DNA from 3 places in the Stenotrophomonas maltophilia group sp. P373 genome. Region 1 is predicted to be linked to each of the others. Evidence: predicted binding sites of a transcription regulator. Region 1 holds the regulator's gene; each other region holds the start of a gene.
What was found. Region 1 encodes HrcA, which represses chaperone genes, less so after heat shock. Its sites were predicted from a motif close to TTNGCACTCNNNNNNNNNGAGTGCNAA; they were not measured.

Region 1 (4,733 bases):
CGGTTGTCGAAGTCTTCGCCACCCAGGAAAGTGTCGCCGTTGGTGGCCAGCACTTCGAACTGCTTCTCGCCGTCGACATTGGCGATCTCGATCACCGAGACGTCGAAGGTGCCGCCGCCCAGGTCGTACACCACGATCTTGCGATCCTTGTTGTCGCCCTTGTCCAGGCCGTAGGCCAGCGCAGCCGCGGTCGGCTCGTTGATGATGCGCTTGACGTCCAGGCCAGCGATGCGACCGGCGTCCTTGGTCGCCTGGCGCTGGCTGTCGTTGAAGTAGGCCGGCACGGTAATGACCGCTTCGGTGACCTTCTCACCGAGGAAGTCCTCGGCGGTCTTCTTCATCTTCTCCAGCACCTTGGCCGAGATTTCCTGCGGGGCCATCTTCTTGCCGTCGCTGGTGGCGACCCAGGCATCGCCATTGTCATGGGCCAGGATGCTGTACGGGACGTGGGCGATGTCCTTCTGCACCTCGCCATCGGTGAACTTGCGGCCGATCAGGCGCTTCACCGCGTAGAAGGTGTTCTTCGGGTTGGTCACGGCCTGGCGCTTGGCCGAGGCACCGACCAGGACTTCGCCGTCCTTGGTGTAGGCGACGATCGACGGGGTGGTGCGATCGCCTTCCGAATTCTCGATGACGCGGGCCTTGCCGCCGTCCATGATCGCCACGCACGAGTTGGTGGTGCCGAGGTCGATACCAATGATCTTGCCCATGGGGGAGACTCCTGAGGATGCTTGTTGGGGTCAGTCCGGCCGTTCGGCCGGTGGATGAATACGATGTGGGGAAGGCCCGTGGAACATTCAAGCCACCTCCCGAACGCTGTGTTTCCGACGATCCGGCGCGTTCAGCGTCGGGTCGGGTGACGGGTCTGTCCGCCGCCCGGCCCTGCCGGATCAGTCGGCGGCCACCACCACCAGCGCCGGCCGCAGCAGGCGCTCGTTGAGCAGGTAGCCCTTCTGGAACACGGTCACCACGCTGCCCGGGGCAGCGCCCGGGGTCGGCACCTGGCTGATGGCCTGGTGGTGTTCCGGGTTGAACGGCTGGCCGATCGGATCCAGCAGCGCCAGGCCGTTGTCGGCGGCGACCTTCAGCAGCTGCTTGTAGGTCAGCTCCAAGCCTTCGCGCAGCGGGTGCGGGTCGTCGCCGGCGGCCTTCAGGCCGGCATCCAGGCTGTCGAACACCGGCAGCAGCTCGCCCAGCAGCTTCTCGTTGGCGAACTTGCGGGCCTGCTCGATGTCACGGGCAACACGCTTGCGCTGGTTTTCCAGGTCGGCGCGCTCACGCAGCGCATCGGCCTTGACCTGCTCGACTTCGGCGCGCAGGCGCTCGACTTCGTCGTTGACGCCGGCGGTGGCAGCCGCATCGGCGGCACTCTGCTGGGATTCGATATCTGGATGTTCGTGGTTCATGTCTGGGTCCCTGGCGGTCACTCTCCGCCTCCACCCACCCTAGTGTGGGCGGGATGCTGCGTTTCAAGCGTCGGATGTTCCCGGCGTGCGTCCGGCCGGTGAAAAGGCCGCGCCAAGCACATCGGCGGTGGCCTGGACCAGCGGGATCACCCGGTCGTAGGCCATCCGCTTGGGACCGATCACGCCCAGCACGCCCAGCACCTGGCCATTGGCGGTGTACGGGGCAGTGACCAGCGAGACGCCCTGCAGCGGCATCATTCCGGTCTCTTCGCCGATGAAGATGCGCACCCCCGGCGCCTGGATGGTCCGCTCCAGCAGCTGCAGGATCTCGCGCTTGCTGGAGAACAGCTCGAACAGTTCGCGCAGGCGCTCCAGGTCGGACAGGTCCTGCACGCCCATCAAGCGGGTCTGCCCGGCCACCAGCATGTCGTCGGCCGCCGGCTGCAGGGCCTGCTCGGCCAGTTCGATGCTGTGGGCCAGCAACTGCTCCAGTTCGGACCGGGCGTCGCGCAGCTCCAGCAGCAGTCGGGTACGGATCTCGGCCATCGGCAGGCCGGCGAAATGCGCATTGAGGTAGTTGGCGACCTGCTCCAGCTGGCCTGGCGCAAACTCCTGCCGGGTCTCGATCACCCGGTTCTGCACCTCGTTGTCGGCAAATACCAGGATCGCCAGCACCCGGCGCCCATCCAGCGCCACGAAATCGATCTGGCGGAAGGCGAACTGCTCGCGCCGCGGTGCGCTGACCACGCCGACGAAGTGGCTCATCGCCGACAGCAGCTCCGAGGCGCTGCCGAGCAGGGCCTGGGTGCTGCCGCCACCGGCCAGTTCCTGGCGCAACCGGGCCAGCTCGCCCTCGCCCGGCGGCTGCATCTGCAGCAGGCTGTCGACGAACACCCGGTAGCCATGCGCGGTCGGGACGCGGCCGGCCGAGGTATGTGGCGAGGCCAGCAGGCCCAGATCCTCCAGGTCGCCCAGGATGTTGCGGATGGTGGCCGGGCTGACCTCCAGGCCGGCCACGCGCGCCAGCGTCTGCGAGCCGACCGGCTCGCCGTCCTGGATGTATCGCGCGATCAGCGTGCGCAGCAGGTGGCGCGCACGCGGGGCAAGCTGGTCGGGAGAACCGTGCATGGAATCAACCTGTGAGACACGGACACTAGATAATGGCGGCGCATCGCCTTGGCAAGTCATTGGACCTCCCGCGCCCGCGTGCTAGCGTTGCGCGGCTGCTGACACCCCCTTACCCATGCTCAGACATCTTTCGATCAAGGATTTCGCCGTCGTCCGCGCCACCGAACTGGAGTTCGGGCCAGGCATGACCGTGGTTTCAGGCGAGACTGGCGCCGGCAAGTCGCTGATGGTCGACGCACTGGGCTTCCTGTCCGGCCTGCGCGCTGACAGCGGCGTGGTCCGCCATGGTGCCGCACGCGCCGAGCTTTCCGCCGAGTTCGCGCTGGAGCAGCTGCAGGCCGCCCGCCAGTGGCTGGCCGACAACGAGCTGGACGACGAGGACCAATGCCAGCTGCGCCGCGTGATCCGCGCCGACGGCGGCTCGCGGGCCTGGATCAATGGCCGCCCGGTGACGCTGGCACAGCTGGGCGACCTGGCCTCGCTGCTGGTGGAGATCCACGGCCAGCATGAACAGCAGGCGCTGCTGGCGCGCCCGTCGCAGCTGGCCCTGCTGGATGCCTATGCCGGCAACGAGAACGAGCGCCGCCAGGTGCGCCACGCCGCCGCGGCCTGGCAGGCACTGGTCGATGAATCGCTGGCGTTGTCGCAACAGGGCGACGTCAGTGACCGGATCGGCTTCCTGGAGCACCAGCTGCGCGAACTGGACCGCGAGGACCTGGAACCGGAATCGATTGCCGCGCTTGGCGCCAGCCACCGTCGCCAGGCCCACGCCAGCGCCCTGCTGAGCGCCTGCCAGGCGGCCAGCAACCAGCTCAACGGTGAAGACGGCAGCTCCGCGCTGGACCTGCTGCAGCAAGTGCGCCACGAGCTGTCGCGGCTGGTCGAGCACGACCCGCGCCTGGGCGAGGTGGACGGCCTGATCGAGAACGCCTCGATCCAGCTGCACGAAGCCCTGTCGCTGCTGGACCGGGTGCATGACGACCTCGACGCCGACCCGGAACAGTTCGAGGAGAACGAGCGCCGCCTCGGCCGCCTGCACGACCTGGCCCGCAAGCACCGCGTGCCGATGGACGAGCTGGGCGCGCAACGTGAGCGCATGCATGCCGAAGTGGAGCAGCTGCGTGGCGCCGACGAGCGCCTGCAGCGCCTGGCCGGCGAGATCGACAAGGCCGCCGCCGCCTGGCGCGTACAGGCTGAAGTGCTGACCGCCAGCCGCCGCAGCGCCGCTGCCGAACTGTCGGCCACCACCACCGGCATCATCGCCGAGCTCGGCATGGGCGGCGGCCAGTTCCTGATCGAACTGGAGCCACAGGACAGCGGCAAGCCCGACCCGCAGGGTGCCGAGCGCGTCGAGTTCCTGGTGGCGGCCAACGCCGGCCAACCGCCGCGCGCCCTGCGCAAGGTGGCCTCGGGCGGTGAACTGTCACGTATTTCGCTGGCCATCGAAGTGGCCGCGCTGGACCTGGATGCGGTGCCGACCATGGTGTTTGACGAGGTCGACTCCGGCATCGGCGGCGCGGTGGCTGACATCGTCGGCCAGAAGCTGCGCGCGCTCGGCGAGAAGCGCCAGGTGCTGTGCGTGACCCACCTGCCGCAGGTCGCCTCCAAGGGCCACGCCCATTACCGGGTCAGCAAGGCCCCGGTGGAAGGCATGACCCAGAGCGCAGTGGAAAAGCTGGACAACAAGGCGCGCGAGGAAGAGCTGGCGCGCATGCTCGGCGGCGTGGAAGTGAGCAAGGAAGCGCGCGCCGCCGCCCGCAAGCTGCTGCAGGCCTGAGGCCTGTTCACGGTTATCCACGCATGGCGTGGATCTACAACCCACCCGCACGGTAGTGCCGGCCGCTGGCCGGCAACCCAACACCGGTGGACGATGATCGTGAGGTTGCCGGCCAGCGGCCGGCACTACCCGTATCACCCCAACGGCCGCGTCAGGTCGACGTTCTCCACCAGGAAATCGAGGAACGCGCGCACCCGCAGCGGCAGGTAACCGCCCTGCCCGAGGAACACCGCGTGCACCTCTTCCAGGTCACCGGGATTGGCCTCTTCCAGCACCGGCAGCAAGCGCCCGGCAGCAATGTCCTCCTGCACCTGGAATTCCGCCAGCCGCGCCATGCCCAGCCCGCCCAGCACCAGCTGGCGCAGCGCATCGCCGTTGCTGGCGCGGGCATTGCCACTGGGCAGCAGCATCCGCTCGCGCCC
Region 2 (4,733 bases), 2.2 Mb from region 1:
TGGCTTCATCCGCCGCCCGTTCCTGTACCTGGGCGCGTGGTACGGTCTGGGCGCCGGCGCGGTAGCGCTGGCCCTGATCGGCGCCGCCGGTGCCGCCCTGCGCGTGCCGCTGGCCGAACTCTCGCGCAGCTACGGCAGCCCGTTCGTGCTGCATGGCCTGGACCTGCTGCACGGCGGCCTGGTCCTGGTCGGCACGCTGCTGCTGGGCTGGCTGGGCGCCTGGCTGGTGACCGGCCACTTCCTCCGCCAGACCCGCCCGACCGACACCTGAGACCGGCATGCAACCGCAAGCGCTGAAGCACCTTGAAGGGCCCGCGACGCGGGTGATGGTGGTCGATGGTTCGAAGCTGGTCCGCAAGCTGATCGCCGATGTCCTGCAGCGTGACCTGCCGGGCGTGGAGGTGATCGGCTGCGACAGCATCGAGGATGCGCAGCAGGCGCTGGCGCAAGGCCCGGTGGACCTGGTGACGACCTCGCTGACCCTGCGCGATGGCGACGGCCTGGCGCTGGCGCGGATGGTGCGCGAAGCCGCCGGCCAGGCCTATGTGCCGGTGATCGTTGTGTCCGGCGATGCCCAGCAGCACCTGGAGCAGCGTCGCTTCACCGAGTACGTCACCGACTATTTCGACAAGGCGCTGGGCCATGAGGCACTGGCGACCTTCATCCGTGGCTATGTGCAGCCGCAGACCATCCCCGGCGCCACCATCCTCTACATCGAGGACAGCCGCGTGGTGGCCGAGGCCACCAAGCGCATGCTTGAGCGGCAGCAGCTGAACGTACTGCACGTGGTCAGCGCCGAAGAGGCATTCACCCTGCTCACTGCCGAGTCGCTGGGCCGCAGCCGCCACCGCATCGACCTGGTACTGACCGATGTCACCCTGAAGGGCGAACTGAGCGGGCGCGACGTGGTGCAGCGCGTGCGCGTGGACTTCGGTTACGGCAAGCGCCGCCTGCCGGTGCTGGTGATGACCGGTGACGGCAACCCGCACAACCAGACCGGGCTGCTGCAGTCCGGTGCCAATGACCTGGTGCTCAAGCCGATCGAAGAGCGGCTGCTGGTCACCAAGGTGCTGTTCCAGCTGCGCCTGGCCCGATTGAACGATGGACCCCTGATTCGATGATGGATGAAGTAGCCGACACCCCGACGATCCAGCTGGAACCGAGCTGGAAGCAGCATGTCGGCGATTACCTGCTGCAGCCGCAGATGCGCGAGCTGTCCAGCTTCCTGCGCCAGCGCAAGGCCAGTGGCGCGGCGGTGTTCCCGCCCGGCCCGCAGATCTTCGCCGCGTTCGACGCCACGCCGTTCGAGCAGGTGAAGGTGGTGATCCTCGGGCAGGACCCGTATCACGGCCGCGGCCAGGCGCATGGCCTGAGTTTCTCGGTGCCGCCGGGCGTGCCGGTGCCGCCGTCGCTGCTGAACATCTACAAGGAGATCGAGAGCGATCTCGGCATCCCGCGCCCGGACCACGGCTGCCTGATTCCGTGGGCGCAACGTGGGGTGCTGCTGCTCAATGCCGTGCTGACGGTGGAAGAGGGCAAGGCTGGTGCCCACCAGGGACGTGGCTGGGAGGGCTTCACCGATCACGTGGTGGATGTGCTCAACCGCGAACGCGAAGGCCTGGTGTTCATGCTGTGGGGCGCCTATGCGCAGCAGAAGGGCAAGGTCATCGACACCCGTCGCCATCGCGTGCTGAAGTCGCCGCACCCGTCGCCGCTGTCGGCCCATCGTGGCTTCCTCGGCTGCCGGCATTTCTCGATGGCCAACGAGTACCTGCAGCGCCGCGGCCAGGCCCCGATCGACTGGTCGCTGCCGCCGCGTTCGGCGCTCTGAGCACCGTCGGGCTGCTGGGCCTGAACACCGGGCAACGTCTCCGGGCCTGAATGGGTCTGCAGAACGGCCCGTTCAGCTCCGCTTGACTGAAATCGGCCGGGTTCTGCCAGGTAATTGCTTGAATTCCAAGGGATTGTGAATCCCGAAAAGCATGCTCGCCACTGTCATCAAATCGCGCTACGGTAGGGCTCTGTTTGGGACCAGTGTTGCATCAATAGGATGCTGGAACTTTTTCCTCCTTTAGCAGTCCAAATCCCGGACTGCTAAGATGGGTGCCTATGAGCCAGAACACCTCTACTGCCCTTGTGGCAAACAATCTCCCGATTCCCAGTGCGCTCGGTTCGCTGGACGCCTACATCGGTGCCGTGCACCAGATCCCGGTGCTGTCGGTCGATGACGAACAGGACCTGGCCCGTCGCTTCCGCGACGGCAACGATCTGGACGCCGCCCGCGAGCTGGTGCATTCGCACCTGCGCTTCGTGGTGCACGTGGCCCGCGGCTACAACGGCTACGGCCTCGCGCTGGGCGACCTGATCCAGGAAGGCAACATCGGCCTGATGAAGGCGGTCAAGCGCTTCGACCCGGACATGGGCGTGCGCCTGGTCTCCTTCGCCGTGCACTGGATCCGTGCCGAAATGCACGAGTTCATCCTGAAGAACTGGCGCATCGTGAAGGTCGCCACCACCAAGGCGCAGCGCAAGCTGTTCTTCAACCTGCGCAAGTCGAAGACGCGCCTGGGCTGGATGAACGCGGCTGAAGTCAGCGCGGTGGCCAAGGACCTGAACGTGTCCGAGCGCGAGGTCATGGAAATGGAGTCGCGCCTGTCCGGTCGCGATATCGGTTTCGATGCGCCGACCGACGAGGACAACGAGCACGCCCCGCCGTCGCCGGCTGCGTTCCTGGTTGCCGATGACGAAGACCCGTCGATGGCCTACGAGCGCGAGGACAGCGAAGACAACCAGATGCAGCTGCTGCGCGAAGGCCTGGCCGAACTGGATGCGCGTTCGCGCGACATCATCCGTCGTCGCTGGCTGGATGCCGACAGCAAGGTGACGCTGCAGGAGCTGGCCGACGAGTACGGCGTGTCGGCCGAGCGCATCCGCCAGGTCGAGGCGAACGCGCTGAAGAAGATGAAGGCGCTGTTCACCGCGTAAGGCGGGATGGCGTTGAAGCTAGGAAAAGGCCCGGCATTGCCGGGCCTTTTCTTTTCGGTGGCGTTCTCATCCACGCATGGCGTGGATCTACCCAGTGTCAGTAGAGCCACGCCATGCGTGGCTGCGGCGCGGCCTCAGCCCTCGCGTGCGATCGCGCGCCAGCCGATGTCGGTGCGGTGGAACGCGTTGGCCCAGGTCACCTTGGCCACGCCGGCATAGGCATTGGCCTGTGCGTCGCGCACGCTGTCGCCCAGTGCGGCCACGCACAGCACGCGGCCACCGGCACTGACCACCTGGCCCTGCGCATCCAGTGCCGTACCGGCATGGAACACCTTGGCGCTGGCCGGCACGTCGCCCAGGCCGGAAATCACATCACCGGTGATCGGCGATTCCGGATACGGCCGGGCGGCCATCACTACGCCCAGCGACGGGCGCGGGTCCCAGTGCGCCTGCACCTGTTCCAGCCGGCCGTCGATGGCCGCTTCCATCAGCTCGACCAGGTCCGACTGCAGGCGCAGCATCACCGGCTGGGTTTCCGGATCGCCGAAGCGCACGTTGAATTCAATTACCTTCGGCGCGCCGCTGGCATCGATCATCAGGCCGGCGTAGAGGAAACCGGTGAACGGGATGCCGTCGGCGATCATGCCCTGCACGGTCGGGTTCACCACTTCGCGCATCACGCGTGCATGCACCTCCGGGGTGACCACCGGGGCCGGCGAGTACGCGCCCATGCCACCCGTGTTGGGGCCGGTGTCGCCGTCGCCGACGCGCTTGTGGTCCTGCGAGGTGGCCATCGGCAGCGCATGCACGCCGTCCACCATCGAAATGAAGCTGGCTTCCTCGCCATCGAGGAATTCCTCGATCACCACGCGGGCGCCGGCATCGCCGAACGCGTTGCCGGAGAGCATGTCACGCACTGCGTCTTCGGCTTCGGCCAACGTCATTGCGACGATCACGCCCTTGCCGGCGGCCAGGCCATCGGCCTTGACCACGATCGGTGCGCCCTTCTCGCGGATGTAGGCCAGGGCAGCGTCCACGTCGGTGTGCACGGCATAGAACGCGGTGGGGATGTTGTGGCGGGCCAGGAAGTCCTTGGCGTAGGCCTTGCTGCCTTCCAGCTGCGCGGCGGCGGCGGTCGGCCCGAAGATGCGCAGGCCGGCGGCGCGGAAGCGGTCGACCACGCCGGCCACCAGCGGTATTTCCGGGCCGACCACGGTCAACGCCACGCCTTCGGCCTGGGCCAGCGCCAGCAGGCCGTCGATATCGGTCACCTTCACCGCCACGTTGCGGCACTTGTCTTCGCTGGCGGTACCGGCGTTGCCGGGCGCCACGATCACGTCGGTGACACGGGAGGACTGAGCCAGCTTCCATGCCAGGGCGTGTTCGCGGCCGCCGGAGCCGATGACGAGGATCTTCATGGGACAGGGTTCTCGGATACGGAAAAGAAAAGCCGGGCAGGGCCCGGCTTGGTGATGCGGATCAGTGGCGGAAGTGGCGCACGCCGGTGAACACCATGGCCAGGCCATGTTCGTCGGCGGCGGCGATCACTTCGGCATCGCGCATCGAACCGCCCGGCTGGATGACCGCCTTGATGCCGGCGGCAGCGGCGGCATCGATGCCGTCGCGGAACGGGAAGAACGCATCGGAGGCCATCACCGAACCCTCGACCACCAGGTTCGCGTCGGCGGCCTTGATGCCGGCGATGCGGGCCGAGTACACGCGGCTCATCTGGCCGGCGCCGACACCGA
Region 3 (4,733 bases), 2.2 Mb from region 1:
CGCTTCGCTGCCGGCTATGTCCGCGGCGATGGGCTGTCGCCTGCAATGCGCAGGGAACTGGTGCGGCCGCAGCTGCCGATCACCACCGCCAGCCAGTTCCCCACGTTGCAGCCGGAGCTGCCCGTGGCGCAGCAACGCAAGGATCTGGCCTCAGGCCTGGGCGTGGTGACGTTCCGCGGCCCGCAGGGCGCAGGCTTCTACAAGGGTGGCCACGACGATGCGGTCGGCAACACGCTGGTGTGCATCGAACGGTACAGACGCTGCGTGGTGATCCTGGGCAACGATGTACGGGCGGAAGCTGCGTTCCCGGCACTGGTGGCATTCGTACTGGGCGATACCGGCGTGCCGTGGCAGTGGGAGTATGGCGCGGCGAAGGTATTCGTCGAATGAGGGTGCGATGACGCCTGCATGGCGAACGCGGCCAGGGGGAGCATCCACGCCATGCGTGGATGGCACTCCTCAGCGCGCCTGCTCGAAGAACATCAGGTACACCAGCCGGCCATTCTCCGGTCGATCACCGAACGCTGGCCCGGCGGTGTGCCAGAACCAGGGCCGCAGCAGCACCAGCCGGTTGAAGCGCATCGGAATGCGCATGGTCATTTCCCACTGGCTGTCGTCGTTGCTGTCGCGCTCGATGATGTCGCGATGCATGTCGCCGCCGTTGGCGTAGCCCAATGCGGCCAGCTCCGCCGCGTCCAGGGCCATGCGCTCGGTGCCGGTACGGCGATGGCGGAAGAACTCGGTGCCGCCCTCGCAGTGCTCCGGTGCACTCAGGTAGAGAATGCCCGACCAGTGCGAGTGGTCGGCGTGTACCTTGGCGCGGCCGATGTCGCCGGCAAGGGTAAGGCGGAACTTGCCGTGCGACTGCAGCGGGTTGACCGGCCGCAGCGGTTCGTTGACCAGTCGCGAGACCGCGCCGGACAGGCCATCCAGCTCCAGCCGCTGCTGTGAATTGCGGCCGGGGAATGCGCCCTCCTGGACGGGATAGTCCAGGCCCAGTGCCGCCTGGCGCAACCCCTGCGCATCGGCGGGAGAAAGGAAGTCGTCAACGACGATGAACGAGGTAGGCATGGTCACCGAGCGTAGCGATGCACTGCGGCGACGGCAACCGGGCAACGAAAAACCCCGCCTTGCGGCGGGGTTCTTCTTTAACATCACATCGGGAAGGCGTGCCGACCGAGGCCGGCAACGACCGCCGGAGGCGTGGACTTAGAAGTCCATGCCGCCCATGCCGCCCATGCCACCCATGCCACCAGCGCCGCCCATGGCCGGCTCGTCCTTCTTCGGAGCTTCGGCAACCATGGCTTCGGTGGTGATCATCAGGCCGGCGATCGAGGCCGCGTTCTGCAGGGCCGAACGGGTCACCTTGGTCGGGTCCAGGATGCCGAACTGCAGCATGTCGCCGAACTCGCCGGTGGCCGCGTTGTAGCCGAAGCTGCCGGTGCCTTCCTTGACCTTGTTGATGATGACCGACGGCTCGTCGCCGGCGTTGGCCACGATCTCGCGCAGCGGGGCTTCCATCGCACGCAGGGCAATCTGGATGCCGTGGTTCTGGTCTTCGTTGGCACCCTTCAGGCCGGCCAGCGCGGTGATCGCGCGGACCAGGGCAACGCCGCCGCCCGGGACCACGCCTTCTTCAACGGCTGCACGGGTGGCGTGCAGGGCGTCGTCGACGCGATCCTTCTTTTCCTTCATTTCGATTTCGGTCGAGGCGCCGACCTTGATCACCGCAACGCCGCCGGCCAGCTTGGCCACGCGTTCCTGCAGCTTCTCGCGATCGTAATCCGAGGAGGTGTCCTGGATCTGGGTCTTGATCTGCGCCACGCGTGCATCAACGTTGGCCTTGTCGCCGACGCCGTCGATGATGGTGGTGTTCTCCTTGGAGACCTGCACCTTCTTGGCGCGGCCCAGGTCCTTGATGGTGGCCTTTTCCAGCGACAGGCCGACTTCTTCGGAGATCACGGTGCCGCCGGTCAGCACGGCCATGTCTTCCAGCATCGCCTTGCGACGGTCGCCGAAGCCCGGGGCCTTGACGGCCACGACCTTGACGATGCCACGGATGGTGTTGACCACCAGGGTCGCCAGCGCTTCGCCTTCAACTTCCTCGGCCACGATCAGCAGCGGCTTGCCGGCCTTGGCGACGCCTTCCAGCACCGGCAGCAGGTCACGGACGTTGGAGATCTTCTTGTCGTGCAGCAGGATGAACGGGTCATCCAGGTCAGCGGTCTGCGACTGCTGGTTGTTGATGAAGTACGGCGACAGGTAGCCGCGGTCGAACTGCATGCCCTTGACCACGTCCAGCTCGTTGTCCAGGCCCGAGCCTTCTTCAACGGTGATGACGCCTTCCTTGCCGACTTCCTTCATCGCGTCAGCAATGATCTGGCCGATCGACTCATCCGAGTTGGCCGAGATGGTACCGACCTGGGCAATCGCCTTGTCGTCGGCGGTCGGCTTGGAGATGTTCTTCAGCTCGGCGACGGCAGCCGAAACGGCCTTGTCGATACCGCGCTTGAGGTCCATCGGGTTCATGCCGGCGGCAACGGCCTTGGCGCCTTCGCGGATCAGGGCCTGGGCCAGCACGGTGGCGGTGGTGGTGCCGTCGCCGGCATCGTCGTTGGTGCGCGACGCAACTTCCTTCACCATCTGCGCGCCCATGTTCTCGAACTTGTCAGCCAGTTCGATTTCCTTGGCGACGGAGACGCCGTCCTTGGTGATGGTCGGGGCGCCGAAGCTCTTTTCCAGCACGACGTTGCGGCCCTTCGGGCCCAGGGTGGCCTTGACGGCATTGGCGAGAACATTGACGCCGCGCACCATGCGCGAACGGGCGTCTTCACCGAAACGAATATCCTTGGCAGCCATTGCATTTACCTCATTGGTAGCGCCGGACGATGCCCGGCGGCTGGGAGTTTGGGATCAGGTTGAAACAGGTCGCGCCGAGGCTCAGCCGATGACGGCGAGCACATCGTCTTCGCGCAGGACCTTGTATTCGACGCCTTCGCTCTTGTACGAGCTGCCGGCGTACTGGCCGTAGATGACCTTGTCGCCGACCTTCAGCGACGGCGCGCGCACGTTGCCGTTGTCCAGCGGCTTGCCCGGGCCGACGGCCACGACCTCACCCTTGGTGGACTTTTCCTTGGCCGAGTCGGGGATGACGATGCCACCGGCGGAGATTTCGTCGGCTTCGATCGGCTTGACCACAACGCGGTCGTGCAGCGGCTTGATGCTCATAGGAGACCTCTTAAGTGATTGATTGGTCTAAAAAAGTCCGGCGATGTTAGCACTCACCCCGGGCGAGTGCCAGAACCGCACGTGAAGAAACCCGACAACGTCGGGAGCAGGGCAGAGATGGAGCCCCGCCGTCCCCTTTCAAGGGCGGAATGAAAAAAATTTTTCCGCCCGCGCGCGTCGGCCAACGCGTCGGTCCTGGACAATTTCGGTGACAAGCGTCGCACTGTCAGATATCTGACGTTCATTTACGACAAAGTGTCACTGGATCGGCCTTAGGCTCGGTCAGGCATTCCCAATCACAAGGAGTAGTCGATGCGATTGCTGTCCCCGCTTGCCGCCGCCTGCCTGCTGGCGCTGGCCGCCGCGCCGGCCCAGGCCGAGGTCTTCATCAATGAACTGCACTACGACGACAGCACCGCCGCCGGTGACGTCGGCGAAGCGATCGAGGTCGTAGCCACTGCCGGTGAGGACCTGTCCGGCTACCGCCTGTACCTCTACAACGGCAGCAATCCGTCGGCCGCCACCGTCTATGCCAACACCCCGGTCCCGGCCGGCACCGCCGCCGGCTGCGGCAGCGCCAGTATCGCTGTGGTCAACTATCCGACCAACGGCCTCCAGAATGGTCCGAACGACGGCATCGCGCTGGTCGATGCCAGCGGCAAGGTGGTCCAGTTCCTCAGCTACGAGGGTGCCATCACCGCCTCCGGTGGCCCTGCTGCCGGCATGACCAGCCAGAACATCCCGGTGGCCGAAAGCAACAGCACCGCGCCGGGCACCTCGCTGCAGCTGACCGGCAGCGGCAGCCAGTACGCCCACTTCACCTGGGCCGAATCTGCCGGCCAGACGTTCGGCAGCTGCAACAACGGCCAGACCTTCAGCGGCGGTGGCACGCCAGGCCCCAACACGCCGCCGTCAGTCTCCACCACCACCCCGGCGCAGGGCAGCAGCACCTTCCCCGCTGCCGCCGACCTGGAAGTGGTGTTCAGCGAGACGGTGAACCTGGCCAGTGGCGCCTTCGCCCTGAGCTGCGGCACCTCCGGCAGCGTGCCGCTGACCTTCCCGGCCAACGGCCGCAGCGTGAAGCTGTCCACCAATACCGCGCTGGTGGCCGGTGAAGCCTGCCGCTTCGACATCCGCGCCGCGCGCATCACCGACCTGCAGGGCGCGCATCCGGCCGCCGACAGCCGCATCGCCTTCACCGTGGCCAGCACCGGCGGCAATCCGGACCCGGGCAACCCGGGCGTGCCGGCCGGCTACTACTCCAGGGTCAACACCAGCAGCCCCAGCCAGCTGCGCTGCTCGCTGCACGCCACCATCAAGGGCCACACCGCCTACCCGTACAGCGGCTCGGGCACCAGCACCTGGACCATCCTGGAAATCGCCGACGAGGATCCGAACAACCCGGACCGCATCCTCGATGCCTACCGCAACCGCAGCTACGCCAAGGTCAGTGATCGTGCGGGCACCGGCAGCGGCCTGACCTACAACCGCGAGCACACTTGGCC

Region 2: a site for HrcA is predicted at 2,072-2,098, ahead of rpoH (RNA polymerase sigma factor RpoH). Genes of this name have one in related genera too.
Region 3: a site for HrcA is predicted at 3,275-3,301, ahead of ACSYHF_RS18395 (co-chaperone GroES). Genes of this name have one in related genera too.

The regions. Positions count from the first base shown of each region.
Region 1 covers NZ_CM129994.1:1,749,605-1,754,337, reverse strand. Annotated here, with positions in the region: gene dnaK (molecular chaperone DnaK) at 1-710, opposite strand, end outside; gene grpE (nucleotide exchange factor GrpE) at 891-1,406, opposite strand; gene hrcA (heat-inducible transcriptional repressor HrcA) at 1,470-2,534, opposite strand; gene recN (DNA repair protein RecN) at 2,650-4,311, shown strand; gene ACSYHF_RS08165 (LysR family transcriptional regulator) at 4,446-4,733, opposite strand, start outside.
Region 2 covers NZ_CM129994.1:4,001,216-4,005,948, reverse strand. Annotated here, with positions in the region: gene ftsX (permease-like cell division protein FtsX) at 1-271, shown strand, start outside; gene ACSYHF_RS18575 (response regulator) at 279-1,121, shown strand; gene ung (uracil-DNA glycosylase) at 1,118-1,831, shown strand; gene rpoH (RNA polymerase sigma factor RpoH) at 2,110-2,985, shown strand; gene purD (phosphoribosylamine--glycine ligase) at 3,120-4,403, opposite strand; gene purH (bifunctional phosphoribosylaminoimidazolecarboxamide formyltransferase/IMP cyclohydrolase) at 4,465-4,733, opposite strand, start outside.
Region 3 covers NZ_CM129994.1:3,964,456-3,969,188, forward strand. Annotated here, with positions in the region: gene ACSYHF_RS18380 (serine hydrolase domain-containing protein) at 1-390, shown strand, start outside; gene ACSYHF_RS18385 (DUF6445 family protein) at 460-1,071, opposite strand; gene groL (chaperonin GroEL) at 1,210-2,859, opposite strand; gene ACSYHF_RS18395 (co-chaperone GroES) at 2,941-3,228, opposite strand; gene ACSYHF_RS18400 (endonuclease) at 3,541-4,733, shown strand, end outside.